3 regions of the Agarivorans sp. D1326 genome follow, and region 2 is predicted to be linked to each of the others. Evidence: predicted binding sites of a transcription regulator. Region 2 holds the regulator's gene; each other region holds the start of a gene.
The links. Region 2 encodes MetJ, which represses methionine synthesis genes. Its sites were predicted from a motif close to TAGACGTCTAGACGTCTA; they were not measured.
Positions count from the first base shown of each region.

Region 1: the regulator MetJ is predicted to act here: its motif matches at 2,387-2,404, upstream of metF (methylenetetrahydrofolate reductase).
Region 3: the regulator MetJ is predicted to act here: its motif matches at 2,392-2,409, upstream of metA (homoserine O-acetyltransferase MetA).

Region 1 is NZ_JBTWEN010000005.1:26,040-30,319, reverse strand. Features, by position in the region: gene ACYFDN_RS11020 (glycoside hydrolase family 9 protein) at 1-398, shown strand, start outside; gene ACYFDN_RS11015 (substrate-binding domain-containing protein) at 670-1,695, shown strand; gene greB (transcription elongation factor GreB) at 1,762-2,241, shown strand; gene metF (methylenetetrahydrofolate reductase) at 2,428-3,330, shown strand; gene ACYFDN_RS11000 (hypothetical protein) at 3,585-4,034, opposite strand.
Region 2 is NZ_JBTWEN010000012.1:108,445-112,724, reverse strand. Features, by position in the region: gene metL (bifunctional aspartate kinase/homoserine dehydrogenase II) at 1-339, opposite strand, end outside; gene metB (cystathionine gamma-synthase) at 368-1,525, opposite strand; gene metJ (met regulon transcriptional regulator MetJ) at 1,678-1,977, shown strand; gene ACYFDN_RS19195 (hypothetical protein) at 2,206-2,574, shown strand; gene ACYFDN_RS19190 (DUF3859 domain-containing protein) at 2,956-3,444, shown strand; gene rpmE (50S ribosomal protein L31) at 3,521-3,733, opposite strand; gene priA (primosomal protein N') at 3,974-4,280, shown strand, end outside.
Region 3 is NZ_JBTWEN010000014.1:93,485-97,764, reverse strand. Features, by position in the region: gene ACYFDN_RS20325 (DNA-directed RNA polymerase subunit alpha) at 1-497, shown strand, start outside; gene rplQ (50S ribosomal protein L17) at 536-928, shown strand; gene ACYFDN_RS20315 (cyclic di-GMP phosphodiesterase) at 1,017-2,279, opposite strand; gene metA (homoserine O-acetyltransferase MetA) at 2,438-3,379, shown strand; gene metH (methionine synthase) at 3,469-4,280, shown strand, end outside.

The sequences.
Region 1 (4,280 bases), on a different contig from region 2:
ATCGCGGTATTTTCCTTACCTATGCAAGTGATTACAGTGGCGATAGTAAGTACATGCAAGCTTTGATACATGCCATGGATTACATCTTAGGGCGTAACCCGCTTGATCAGTCATACATCACTGGTTACGGCAGCAACCCGCTTAAGAATCCGCACCACCGTTTTTGGGCGCATCAAGCTGATGCTAATTCACCAAAACCGGCACCAGGTGCATTATCGGGTGGACCAAATTCAATCAGCTTTAGCGACCCAGTTGCGGCAGGTATGAAGGGCGGCTGTGTTGGCCAAACTTGTTTTGCCGATGAAATTGGTGCTTGGACCTTGAACGAAATTACCATCAACTGGAATGCACCTTTGGTATGGGTGACTACAGTGTTGGATGAACACCGTCTCAAGTAAGTAAATCCATAACAATTTAGTATTTTAGGCCGACATTATGTCGGCCTTTATTGCTTCAAAAATTAAGTAATTACTGATACTTGGGTGTAAGCACCAGCAGATTATGTGATCTGTCACGGCGTTCTAACGCTCAATATCATTGAAAACAAGTTCTTGGCTAAGTAGACGGTTATAGTGAGACAGGGAGTTATATCTTTCTAGGTCGCTATCACTATTTAGCAACACCGGGAGAGATATAATGCGAACTAGTGTTAGTTGTCAGAGAATCAATGTGAAAGATAAAAATAAGTTAGAGCAACGCTCAACTGTTTATGATGTCGCTGCGTTGGCTGGGGTTTCACCTAGCACTGTATCTCGGTTTATGAATCAAACCACTTATGTGTCTGATGCAAAACGTAAGCAAATTCAAGCTGCAATGATTGAGCTTGGCTATAAACCTGGCCAGCAAACCGGAGCCAGTGCTAGCAGCCGCACCATGACAATTGGTGTATTGGTGCAAGACCCAGATAGCCCGTTCTATTCATCTATTTTAAATGGAATTGAAGAAGTTCTGCTGGCTCAAGGTTACTCACATATTATTGTAACGGGCCACTGGAATAGCGAAGAAGAAATGGAGTCGATGCAGCTGCTGCTATCGCGCTCGGTGGATGGAATTATCATCGTAACTGGCGGGTTGAGTGACGAACAGGTAGTCGAGTTTTCAAAGAAAAGACCCATCGTTGCTTTAGGCCGTGAGTTAGAAGCAGCCCGCTTACGTTCGATAAAGATTGAAAATTCAGTGGGCGCTTACATGGCCACCAATCATCTTATTCAATTGGGCCACCGCGAGATTGTTCATATTAAAGGGGCCGAGGGGCATCCCGACGCTCAGCAACGTTATGAAGGTTATTGCCAGGCTATGGAGCATGCAGGTTTGCCTGTGAAGCTGCAGCTGGTTGAGCAGGGCGACTTTACCGAGCAAGGCGGTTTTGATGCGGTGCAGCGTTTGTTAACCAACAAGCGTCAGTTTAGTGCTATTTTTGCTTCTAATGATTTAACCGCACATGGCGCAATGTTGGCTTTATACAAAGCAAAGCGACCAGTGCCAGAGCGGGTTTCGGTGATTGGATTTGATGATGTGCCTGGCTCGGCGTTTTTCATTCCGCCGCTAACTACAGTGCGCCAACCCATATTTGATACCGGTTATGCTGCCGCCTTAACCATTTTAGACATGCTAAATGGTGGTGCTAGCAATAACTTCCGTATTCCTCCAGTTGAATTGGTGAAACGAGAAACCACCCAAGCACATATCCTCTAGTTAAAGCTTGCGAGTTTGCTGCCTAAGTCGTTTATAATCGGCTTAGGCAGACTTAACTACGTAGCTATGAAAACCAATTTAATCACTCGCCCTGGCTGGCATAAGCTCGATGAAGAATTAAAGTACTTGTGGAAGGTTAAACGCCCTCAAGTAACTCAAGCAGTATCCGAAGCCGCAGCACTGGGTGATCGCTCAGAAAATGCGGAATACAAAGAAGGTAAGCGAGAGCTTCGCCGCATCGATTCTCGACTAAGGTTCTTAACCAAGCGTTTAGATGCCCTAGAAATTGTTGACCATCACCCCCAACAAAACGGCAAAGTATTTTTTGGCGCATGGGTCGAGCTGGAAAATGATGAAGGCGATATCGTGCGCTACCGCATTGTTGGCACCGATGAAATAGACCCAAAGCTGGGTTACATAACTATCGACTCTCCCATGGCACGAGCGCTTATCGGTAAGCAAGTAGACGATGATGTGTTTGTAAAAACGCCCTCTGGCACTAAAGAGTGGTGGATTAATCTTATTCAATACACTCCTTTCGAGTAGCGGAGCTAATTCTGTTAGCTAACTATTCGTCTTAATGCATATTTAACCAGCAGTTAGCGGCTAAAACCCCCATGTTGAAAATAATTCATCTAAAGCTATGTTTAAGATGAATAGCGTTGACTTAAATAATCTTCTCTTTAGTATCTAGCAGTATAGACGTCTAAGTGTCTTTAACGGAGAAGGTCAATGGGATTTCACAACGCGCAACAAATCGAAACACTCAATCAAAGCTTAAGTGAGCTTAACCGCGATATTAACGTGTCCTTTGAGTTCTTCCCGCCAACCACCGAGACCATGGAGCAAACTTTGTGGTCGTCTATCGAGCGTTTGCAAACCTTAAAGCCTAAGTTTGTATCAGTAACCTATGGCGCAAACTCCGGTACTCGAGATCGCACTCACAAGGTGATTAAAGCAATTAAAGACCGCACAGGCTTAGCGGCTGCACCGCATTTAACCTGCATCGACTCAACGCCCGATGAGTTGCGCCAAATTGCTCGCGATTACTGGAACAGCGGAATTAAAGACATTGTGGCACTACGAGGTGATTTACCAGAAGGTTCCGCCAAGCCGCAAATGTACGCCAGCGATTTGGTTGCTTTGTTAAAAGAAGAAGCTGATTTTGATATCTCGGTAGCGGCTTATCCAGAGATTCACCCAGAAGCAAAAAGTGCCCAAGCCGATTTGTTGGCCTTAAAGCGTAAAATGGATGCCGGTGCCAACCGCGCCATTACCCAGTTCTTTTTTGATGTAGAAAGCTACCTGCGCTTTCGTGACCGCTGTGCAGCCATTGGCATTGAAGGGGAAATCGTACCCGGTATTTTGCCAGTATCTAACTACAATACCCTGAAAAAGTTCGCCTCTTTTGCCAATGTAAAAGTGCCAAAATGGTTACACAATCAGTTTGCTGGCTTAGAGCATGACCAAACTACTCGAAACCTAGTAGGCGCCAGTGTGGCCATTGAAATGGTTAAAGTATTATCGCGCGAAGGAGTGAAAGACTTTCACTTTTATACACTTAACCGCTCGGAGTTATCTTACGCTATTTGCCACACTTTAGGTGTTCGCCCAGCGGAAGCAGTGCCTGCTTAGTGACGAATACAGCTGAGAGATAAAAAGCCTAGCAATGCTAGGCTTTTTTGTATCGGGGAGGGCGGTTATAACAGTAGATTATCTTCAAACAAACTATTGGACAGATCTGCGTTACGGTGTTCTGCCCATCAGCACGGAGCTGGACATAAAAGGGTCAAACGAAGAATGATGACTAACTTTTGAGCCAAAAACCGTGCTTCAGATAAACATCATCATCGACATTTTTGCTGGTGATGATGTTTACTTAATTGTATTTAATTCTCACAAATTGAGACTTTATCTCCTGACAGGAATAGTTCTATTGTTGTCTTATCTTTCGAGTTGTAAACTGGTAGTTGGTAAACGGTAATTTCCGTTTGCACCTCATTGTTCCCTTGCAACTCAATCATCCTTTCGTACCAACTATTTAGGTTAACCTCTCTCCTTACTGCAATTTGATAATGGTGGTCAGATAACTGACTGACTTCAACTGTTTTAGACTCATCAGAGCTAATAAAAGCATCGCCAATAGGGAGTAACGTCGAATGGTTAACCTGGTAGCATTGTGCATATTCATCAATTAGTAATTGAAAAACTTCAGTAACGCTTAAATTAACTTTAAATGTCAGCGGCGGATATTTAGAATTTCTAAATTCTTCTGCGGTTTCTGGTGGCATCCCACAGCCGCCAAGCAAGGCAACAAAAAGCATTGAAATAATTCTCATGATTTCACTCTAAAAAATAAACAAGTTAGTTTTGACTTTATACTTATACATTAGCCACCACCAACAACAACTACAGTAATGATAAATCCAACATTGTAGAGTGCAAGGTTTTATAGAGGCAGGCATTCATTTACACGTTTAAATGGCAGTGTTTATACACTTGATAAGCTAATTAAATTAAATAAAGATAAGTAGGTAAAAGCTTTAACATGCAATGGCATTTTCTAGCTAACTTCGGGGCAAGAG
Region 2 (4,280 bases):
AAAGGCTGTAAGCCCACCTTCAAGAATACTAGCAATTTGGTGATGCTCGCCGTCAAGCGCTGTTAAGATCGGTTTGGCAGCTGCTTCATCAAGAAGCTCATTCACCAACTTGCTTTGAAATTCAATTAAACCGGTGAGCGCATCGGCTGCGGCATTATCGGCCTGTTTAGCCAACTCAATAATATTGATTAAACGGTTAGTGGTTTTACCCGCTGCCGATACCACAATTAAATCCTGTGCTTGGGTATGCTCGGCCACAATGGCCGCCACCCGCTTAAAGCACCCTGCATCAGCTAAGCTGCTGCCACCAAACTTATGCACATGTCTATTTACCGACATGACTTACCTCTCTACAACGCTGGTAAAACTACAGTTGGGCAAAGGCCTGCTGTAAATCATTAACTAAATCTTGCGAATCTTCCAAGCCTACCGATACCCGCAATAACTGATTAGAAATGCCAGCCTCTGCTAGCGCTTCCGCCGACATCGCAGCGTGCGTCATGGTAGCCGGATGAGCAATTAGACTCTCTACGCCACCTAAAGATTCCGCCAAAGAAAACAACTGTAAGCTTTTTAAAAACTTAACCATTTGGCTTTCTTCTAAATTCAATTCAAAACTGAACATAGCACCAAAGCCTTTTTGCTGGCTTTGCGCTAAAACATGCCCAGGATGCTCTGGCAAACCAGGATAGTAAATCTCGCCCACCGCTTCTTGCTGCTTTAAGCATTCCACCAAGGCTTGGGCGTTTTGTTGGTGCACATTCATACGCGCTTTAAGGGTACGTAAACCACGCAAAGTAAGGTAAGAATCAAAAGCCGACCCCGTTAACCCTAAACAGTTTGCCCACCACGCCAATTGCTCGGCCAGTTCTTCGTTGGCCGCAACCACCATACCGGCCACCACATCCGAGTGGCCGTTAATGTATTTAGTGGCCGAGTGCACCACAATGTCGGCACCTAACAAAATTGGCGTTTGCAAAGCAGGCGACAAGAAGGTGTTGTCTACCACCACCAATGCGCCTGCAGCATGTGCCTGCTCGGCAATGGCTTTAATGTCTACAATTCGAAGCAAAGGGTTACTTGGGGTCTCTAACCATACCAATTTAGGCTTCTTAGCCAATAGCTGAGCTAGAGCTGCGTCATCGTTTTGATCAACAAAAGCCACTTCAAAAGCATTCTTTTTAGCTAGGCTGTCGAATAAACGGTAGCTACCACCGTAACAATCATGCGGCGCAACCAATAAATCGCCTGGCTCAAGCAAGGCAGTAACAAGGTTAACCGCCGACATACCGGTGTTAGTAATTACCGCACCAGCACCATGTTCTAAATCGGCAATCGCCTCGGCTAAAATGTGGCGAGTAGGATTACCCGAACGGCTATAATCAAACTGGCGTTTTTGGTTAAAATCAGCAAAGCTGTAGTTACTCGACAAATAAATAGGTGGCACTACCGCACCGTGTTGGGTATCACTTTCAATACCGCTGCGCACTGCTATAGTAGCCGCTTGTAGATCTTTTAAAGACATTGCTGATTTACTCCCTCAATTTATCCTGCCACTTTACCACCAGCAAAAAAGACGTCAACACTTCTAGACGTCTAAATGTCTTTGCTGTTGGATTGCTAAGTCGCATTTCCCCCGTTACAATAGGGTCTCTTTAGTTTGGTGTGTATTGCAGAATGTCTACAGATTGGAATGGTGAGTGGATCAGCCCTTACGCTGAGCACGGTAAAAAAAGCGAACAAGTAAAAAAAATCACAGTATCTATCCCACTAAAAGTGCTAAAGATATTGACCGATGAGCGAACCCGTAGACAAATAAATAACCTACGCCACGCCACCAACAGTGAGCTACTTTGCGAAGCATTTTTGCACGCCTACACAGGCCAACCGCTCCCCGACGACGCCGACTTGCAAAAAGACAAGCCCGACCCGGCCTTAGAGAAAGCCGCCCAAGCGGAACTCAATAAAGAAGATTAACATTTTACAAGGCCGCTCACCGAGCGGCTTTTTTATTGCCTAAACCCAGCGTACAACAAACTATTTTCACCAACTATTACTCATAAACTGTAATCAAATTGGGGGCTTACCGGTCTGTAAACAGGCTCTTAATTTAAAATAGGTAAAAGGATGAAAACGTCGTACCCACCTCAGTTAGCTTCAAAGCTATCACTTGGCCTTTTATGTTTAAGGCTAAGCATTGCCCTCGTGTTTATAATATGGGCATTAGATAAAGTACTTGTACCAGAGCATGCTATAAAAGTGTTCTCTGGCTTTTACGGATTAAATTTAACCACCAATGCACTTATTGCCATGGGGCTTGCACAACTCGCCTTTATCGCAGCCTTTACCTTAGGTTTATGGAAAAACATCACCTACCTTGCGGTGTTGGTGCTGCATGCTGGTTCAACATTCTCTTCATTTGCTAAGTATCTAGACCCATTTAATAACTTATTGTTCTTTGCTGCTTGGCCAATGCTCGCTGCATGCTTAGCTCTCTATTTGCTGCGAGATTATGACACTTGGACTTTGGGTAAAGCTCACTCTTTAGAGCAGAGAGAAGAAGCCAACAACTAAGTACTAATTGATAAAACGAAGCCGCTGATTAAGCGGCTTTTGTTGCTTTACCTTACCTAAGGCTACGCTTGCCTCCATTTGCTTTATTTCTCATCTGTTAGCTAAACGCACCCGTTTCGCCTAACTGCGACGTCATTTTCTTTGAACAACCAAAGAAAATGAAGCAAAAGAAAGGTTGCCCCGCATTATCTGAACACTCAGGAGACACTAAATATGAAGTGAAAGTTTGTACTGCGTTTGCTAATGAGTTCAGCTGCGTATGTCTAACTTCGAAAGAAAATAAGCTCAGCAAAACATTAAGCAATCGACTTTCTAGTTTAGTTAGTTATCATCCTCAAAAAAATTTCTATTTTAAGTCAGTTAATAACGTCAAGGATGATCATGAAAAAGCTATACACAGCTGCGCTAATTCTATTAGCAGGATGTGCCAGTACTGAATCAAATACCGAAGTAACTTCAACAATTCTCGACTACGGGATTTACGGGCAATCAAGTCTCACAGGAGAATACTCAGCAAGCAATACGCCAAACGATTCGGTACTAACGGGTAAGAGTGGAAAAGTCACTAAGCAAACAACTGAGATAGCAGCTCAAGTGGGTACAACTTTTGGTTATTGTTTTGAAGTAAAAGCTGGACAAAAAAAGGTTGAAGTAACTAAATCGATTACCAGCCCTGAAATGATAGATGATGACGGGAAAATCTATACTTCGATGTCATACAGTAAAACGCTAAAACTAAAAAACGGGACAACGAGTAATTGTCATTTCTACTTCATCGAAGAAAAATGGGAAGCTGTTACTGGTAACTGGTTATTTGAAGTATTCCATGAAGGTAAACTTCTAACTAAAAAGCAATTTAGCTTAATCTAAAAACTATTAAGCCCCAGACACAAAAAAAGCGCCCTTAGGCGCTTTTTGTTTGCTGTGTAGCGTAAATAAGGCTGGCTTATTTTTTGCCCAATACAGCGAATTTCTTGTTGAAACGATCAACACGACCACCGGTATCAACGTTACGTTGCTTACCAGTGTAGAACGGGTGACATTTGTCACATACGTCTAGGAACATTGCGCCAGTGCGAGTAGATTTAGTTTCGATTACGTTACCGCAAGAACAAGTAGCAGTAAGTACTTCGTAAGTTGGGTGGATATCAGTTTTCATGGATTACCTCAATACTTGGGCCGTATCGCCATCTGGTCGCCACAATTGACACCAAACACCATACGAAAGCAACTCTATCAGAGCCTATAAATTTTAGGTGGCGGATCATATAAGAAGCCACCTAGCATAGCAAGCACCCAACAACAAAAAGCGGGCAAAAATTCGCCAAACGCTTAATTTGCTCCGCAAGGTGCTCTGCCAGTAGAATGAGACAGGTTTTTTGCTTGAGTTTATTCATTAGTGTCGATTGTTCGTGTTGCCTTAGCTATTCCCCTGCGTCGCCTTTTTGATTACAGCGTGCCAGCAAACACTCCAATGCCAGCCATTGGTACTCGCGTAAAGGTGCCTTTTGGTAAAGGCGAAAAAGTGGGTTTGGTAATAGAACACCCCAGCGACAGCGACATTGCCGAAGGTAAACTTAAACCTTTTAATGAATCACTCGATCAACAAGCATTGTTACCAGAAAGCCTATTTAAGCTACTTAATTGGGCTAGCTCTTATTATCACCACAGCTTGGGAGATGTGATCAGCCAAGCCTTGCCAGCAC
Region 3 (4,280 bases), on a different contig from region 2:
AGCGTCCAATTGGTCGTTTGCTAACAGATGCGGCTTACAGCCCAGTAGAGCGTATTGCTTATACTGTTGAAGCTGCACGTGTAGAGCAACGTACTGACTTGGACAAATTGGTTATCGATATGGAAACCAATGGTACTCTTGATCCAGAGGAAGCTATCCGCCGCAGTGCAACAATTCTTGCAGAGCAGTTGGATGCCTTCGTTGACTTACGTGACGTAAGTGAGCCAGAAGAAAAAGAAGAGAAGCCAGAGTTTGATCCAATCCTGCTTCGTCCTGTCGATGATCTAGAGTTGACAGTACGCTCTGCTAACTGTTTGAAGGCAGAAGCGATTCATTACATTGGTGACTTGGTACAACGTACCGAAGTTGAGCTACTTAAAACCCCTAACTTGGGTAAGAAGTCGCTTACAGAAATCAAAGATGTATTAGCATCACGTGGTCTATCTCTAGGTATGCGCCTAGAAAACTGGCCACCTGCTAGCATCGCTGATAAGTAGTCACTGGTTTTAACGTCTTAATATAGAAGGATAAGGTCATGCGCCATCGTCAGAGTGGTCGTCAATTGAACCGAAATAGCAGCCATCGTCAGGCTATGTTCCGGAATATGGCCAGTTCATTGGTTCGCCATGAAGTTATCAAGACAACATTGCCTAAAGCCAAAGAGCTTCGCCGTGTTGTTGAGCCATTAATTACATTGGCTAAAAATGACAGTGTAGCTAACCGTCGTCTAGCTTTTGCTCGTACTCGCGATGCAGAAGTTGTTGGTAAGCTATTTGCTGAAATCGGCCCACGATTCAAAGAACGTGCAGGCGGTTATACTCGCATTTTAAAATGTGGTTTCCGTGCTGGCGACAATGCTCCTATGGCATACATTGAATTATTGGACCGTCCTGAAGTTGAAGAAGTAGTTGAAGAAGCTGCTGAGTAAACTCAGACACCAAGCCTAAAAAGCCGGACTTAGGTCCGGCTTTTTTTTGTCTAAAATTTGTTATCGCTTAGCAACTTGGATTGGATGATTACAAACGTTTATTGTGGTCGAAGTAGTATGAAATTCGAGCCCGAGGGTTAAGGTATTCAAACACTGCATCGGGCAATGCGCTTGGCTTTAAGGCTTTTTCTATGGTTAAGCCTGCTGCTTCTAAATCGATAATTGGCGCTTCGGTACGTGGAATGTTAGCGTCGTAAACTTGTACCGCTGGAAACAATAAACGCTCAGAGTTAACCGACATCACCAAGCCAATTTGGCCTGAGCTAAGCTGTACTACGCTGCCAGGTGGGTAAATACCTAGCAGGCGGATCAGAATGCCTAAATCGGCTGTATTTAGTTGTTCTTTACGCTGTTTATAAAGATATGAAATAACAGTGAAAGGAATGCGAGTTTGCTTCACATCACGTGGATGACACAAGCTGTCGTATTCATTTACCACTGAAATAAGCTGAGACAAGCGGTCGATTTGCTCACCCTTAAGTTTTTTGGGATAACCACTTCCATCTAAAAACTCGTGGTGTTGCTCAGCAATTAACTTAACTTTGGCCGGTAACGTTTCAGAGAGCTTTAGAAAATCAGCACCGTACTTGGTGTGCATTTTAAGTAAGTTTGCTTCTTGAGCAGTTAGCTTGCCCGGCTTGCGTAAAATCTTATCCGGGATCTTCATTTTACCCACATCGTGGAATAATCCCGAAAGACCCAAAATCTTAATATCACGCTCGGAAAAACCGGCTGCTTTAGCCAACATCATCGCAAGGATAGAAACGTTGAGGCTATGGTAATAAAAGCTGTCAGCATCTTTGCTGTCGTTCATTAGATGAAGTACAACGTTTTCGCCGGACAGTAAGTCATCGGCTAAGTTGTTAATTAAGCTAGTTGCGTCGTCTACCGCATTTAGCGGGCGACTTTTGAGCTTAGACATTACCGCCCGGACTTGCGCCATAGAGCGATCGAACTCTTTTTCTACTTTTTGCAGATTGCGACGGTAGTTTTTAAGTTCTTCGATACGGGCGCGCTTTTCTTCCCAAAGGGCTTTTTCTGCTTTCTCTTGGGCTTTGGGGTCGGCCTTTTTACTATCGCCATTTTCTTGGTCAACGGGCAGCGGTGGTTTGTCGCTCTTTTCAGGAACAACAATGACATGTTTTAAACCTAGGTTATGAATAACCTCAATTTGGTCTTGGCTTTTAATTTTGAAGCTGGTGAACATAAATGGGTGCTCGCCCCACTTAACAGGAAGCTTTACGTAAACTCCTATCTGTAAGCGTTCAACATTTAGCTTTAACTCTGCCATTTTTCCTTTCTACTTCATCCGTCTAGCCTGCATTATGAAGAATTTGGCACACAAAATCAGCTGCTTTTAACAAGTTCTAGACATACACTACAATCTAACTAAAATAGGTATCTAGATGTCTAGACATACATTGCCTGTTGTTAGCAAGGAACCTTTATATGCCAATTTGTATTCCTGATCAGTTACCCGCTGCTGAAGTATTGCGCAATGAAAACATATTTGTAATGCCGGAGAGCCGTGCTGCTCACCAGGATATTCGTCCCTTAGAAGTGGTATTGCTTAACTTGATGCCAAAGAAAATCGAGACCGAGAATCAGATCCTTCGCTTGCTTTCTAACTCGCCGTTGCAAGTGAACGTAAAGCTATTACGGATTAATCACCGCGTGTCTAAAAATACTCCGCAAGAGCATATTGATAAGTTTTATCGAGATTTCGAGAAATTGCGAGAGCGCAATTTTGACGGCTTAATTATTACTGGTGCACCGCTTGGTCAAGTTGCATTCGAAGACGTTTATTACTGGGACCAAGTAAAAGAAATCATCGATTGGTCGACAACTCACGTAACTTCAACGTTGTACTTATGTTGGGCGGCGCAAGCTGCGTTGTATCATTTGTATGGATTAGAAAAGCAGACACGTGAGAAGAAGTTGTCAGGGGTGTACTGGCATCAAACTAAGCATAAGCATAACCCCTTAGTGCGCGGTTTTGACGACGCCTTTTTAGCGCCTTTGTCGCGTTATGCTCACTTCGATTCTAATTTGATCACCGAAGAAACTGACTTAACAGTATTGGCCGATAACCCCGAAGCCGGTAGCTATTTATTTGCCAGTGAAGATTTCCGTCAAGTATTTATAACTGGTCATCCAGAATATGCCGCCGATACCTTAGATAACGAATATCAGCGTGACAGCCAAGAAGGTTTGAATCCTCAGTTACCAGAGAATTATTATCCGCAAGATGATTGCGGCAACTCACCTTGTGCCACATGGCGCAGTCATGGTCATTTGCTTTACAACAATTGGCTAAATTACTGTGTGTACCAAATCACGCCGTACGACTTAACAGAGCTAAAACCAAAATCCGATAATATCTTGAAATAATTTCATATAACTTTATCGCAGCTAAGCCTTTAAAGGCAGTGTGCTACACTGCCGTCTCGAAATACCAGCGAAAGAAATAGGATGTTCCCGTGTCAGCAAGGCCTCAATTAGAAAAGCAACTTTCTCAACGCATCATGATTATTGATGGCGGCATGGGAACAATGATTCAATCTTACAAGTTTGAAGAGGCTGATTACCGCGGAGAGCGCTTTGCTGATTGGCATACCGATGTGAAAGGTAACAACGATATGTTGGTCCTTTCTCAGCCTAAAATCATTGCCGATATCCACCGCGATTACCTACTTGCCGGCGCTGATATTCTCGAAACCAATACCTTTAACGCCACCACTATCGCCATGGCCGATTATGACATGGAAGCTTATTCTGCTGAGATAAACCGAGAGGCAGCCAGAATAGCCCGTGAGGTGGCCGATGAAGTTACCGCGTTAAACCCTGAACGCCCGCGTTTCGTAGCGGGGGTGCTAGGGCCAACTAACCGTACCTGTTCTATATCTCCTGATGTAAACGACCCGGGTTACCGAAACGTTACTTTTAACGAGTTAGTAGAAGCTTACGAAGAATCGACTAAAGCTTTAATTGAAGGCGGTAGCGACCTGATTCTTATCGAAACTATCTTCGATACCTTAAATGCTAAAGCTGCAGTGTTTGCGGTTAAATCAGTTTACGATGAATTGGGAATCGATTTACCCATAATGATTTCCGGTACCATTACCGACGCGTCAGGCCGTACCTTAAGTGGCCAAACAACTGAGGCATTTTATAATTCCTTGCGCCACGCAGAGCCAATTAGCATGGGCCTAAACTGTGCGCTTGGTCCCGATGAGCTACGCCAATATGTTGAAGAGCTAAGCCGCGTAAGCGAGAGCTATGTGTCGGCTCA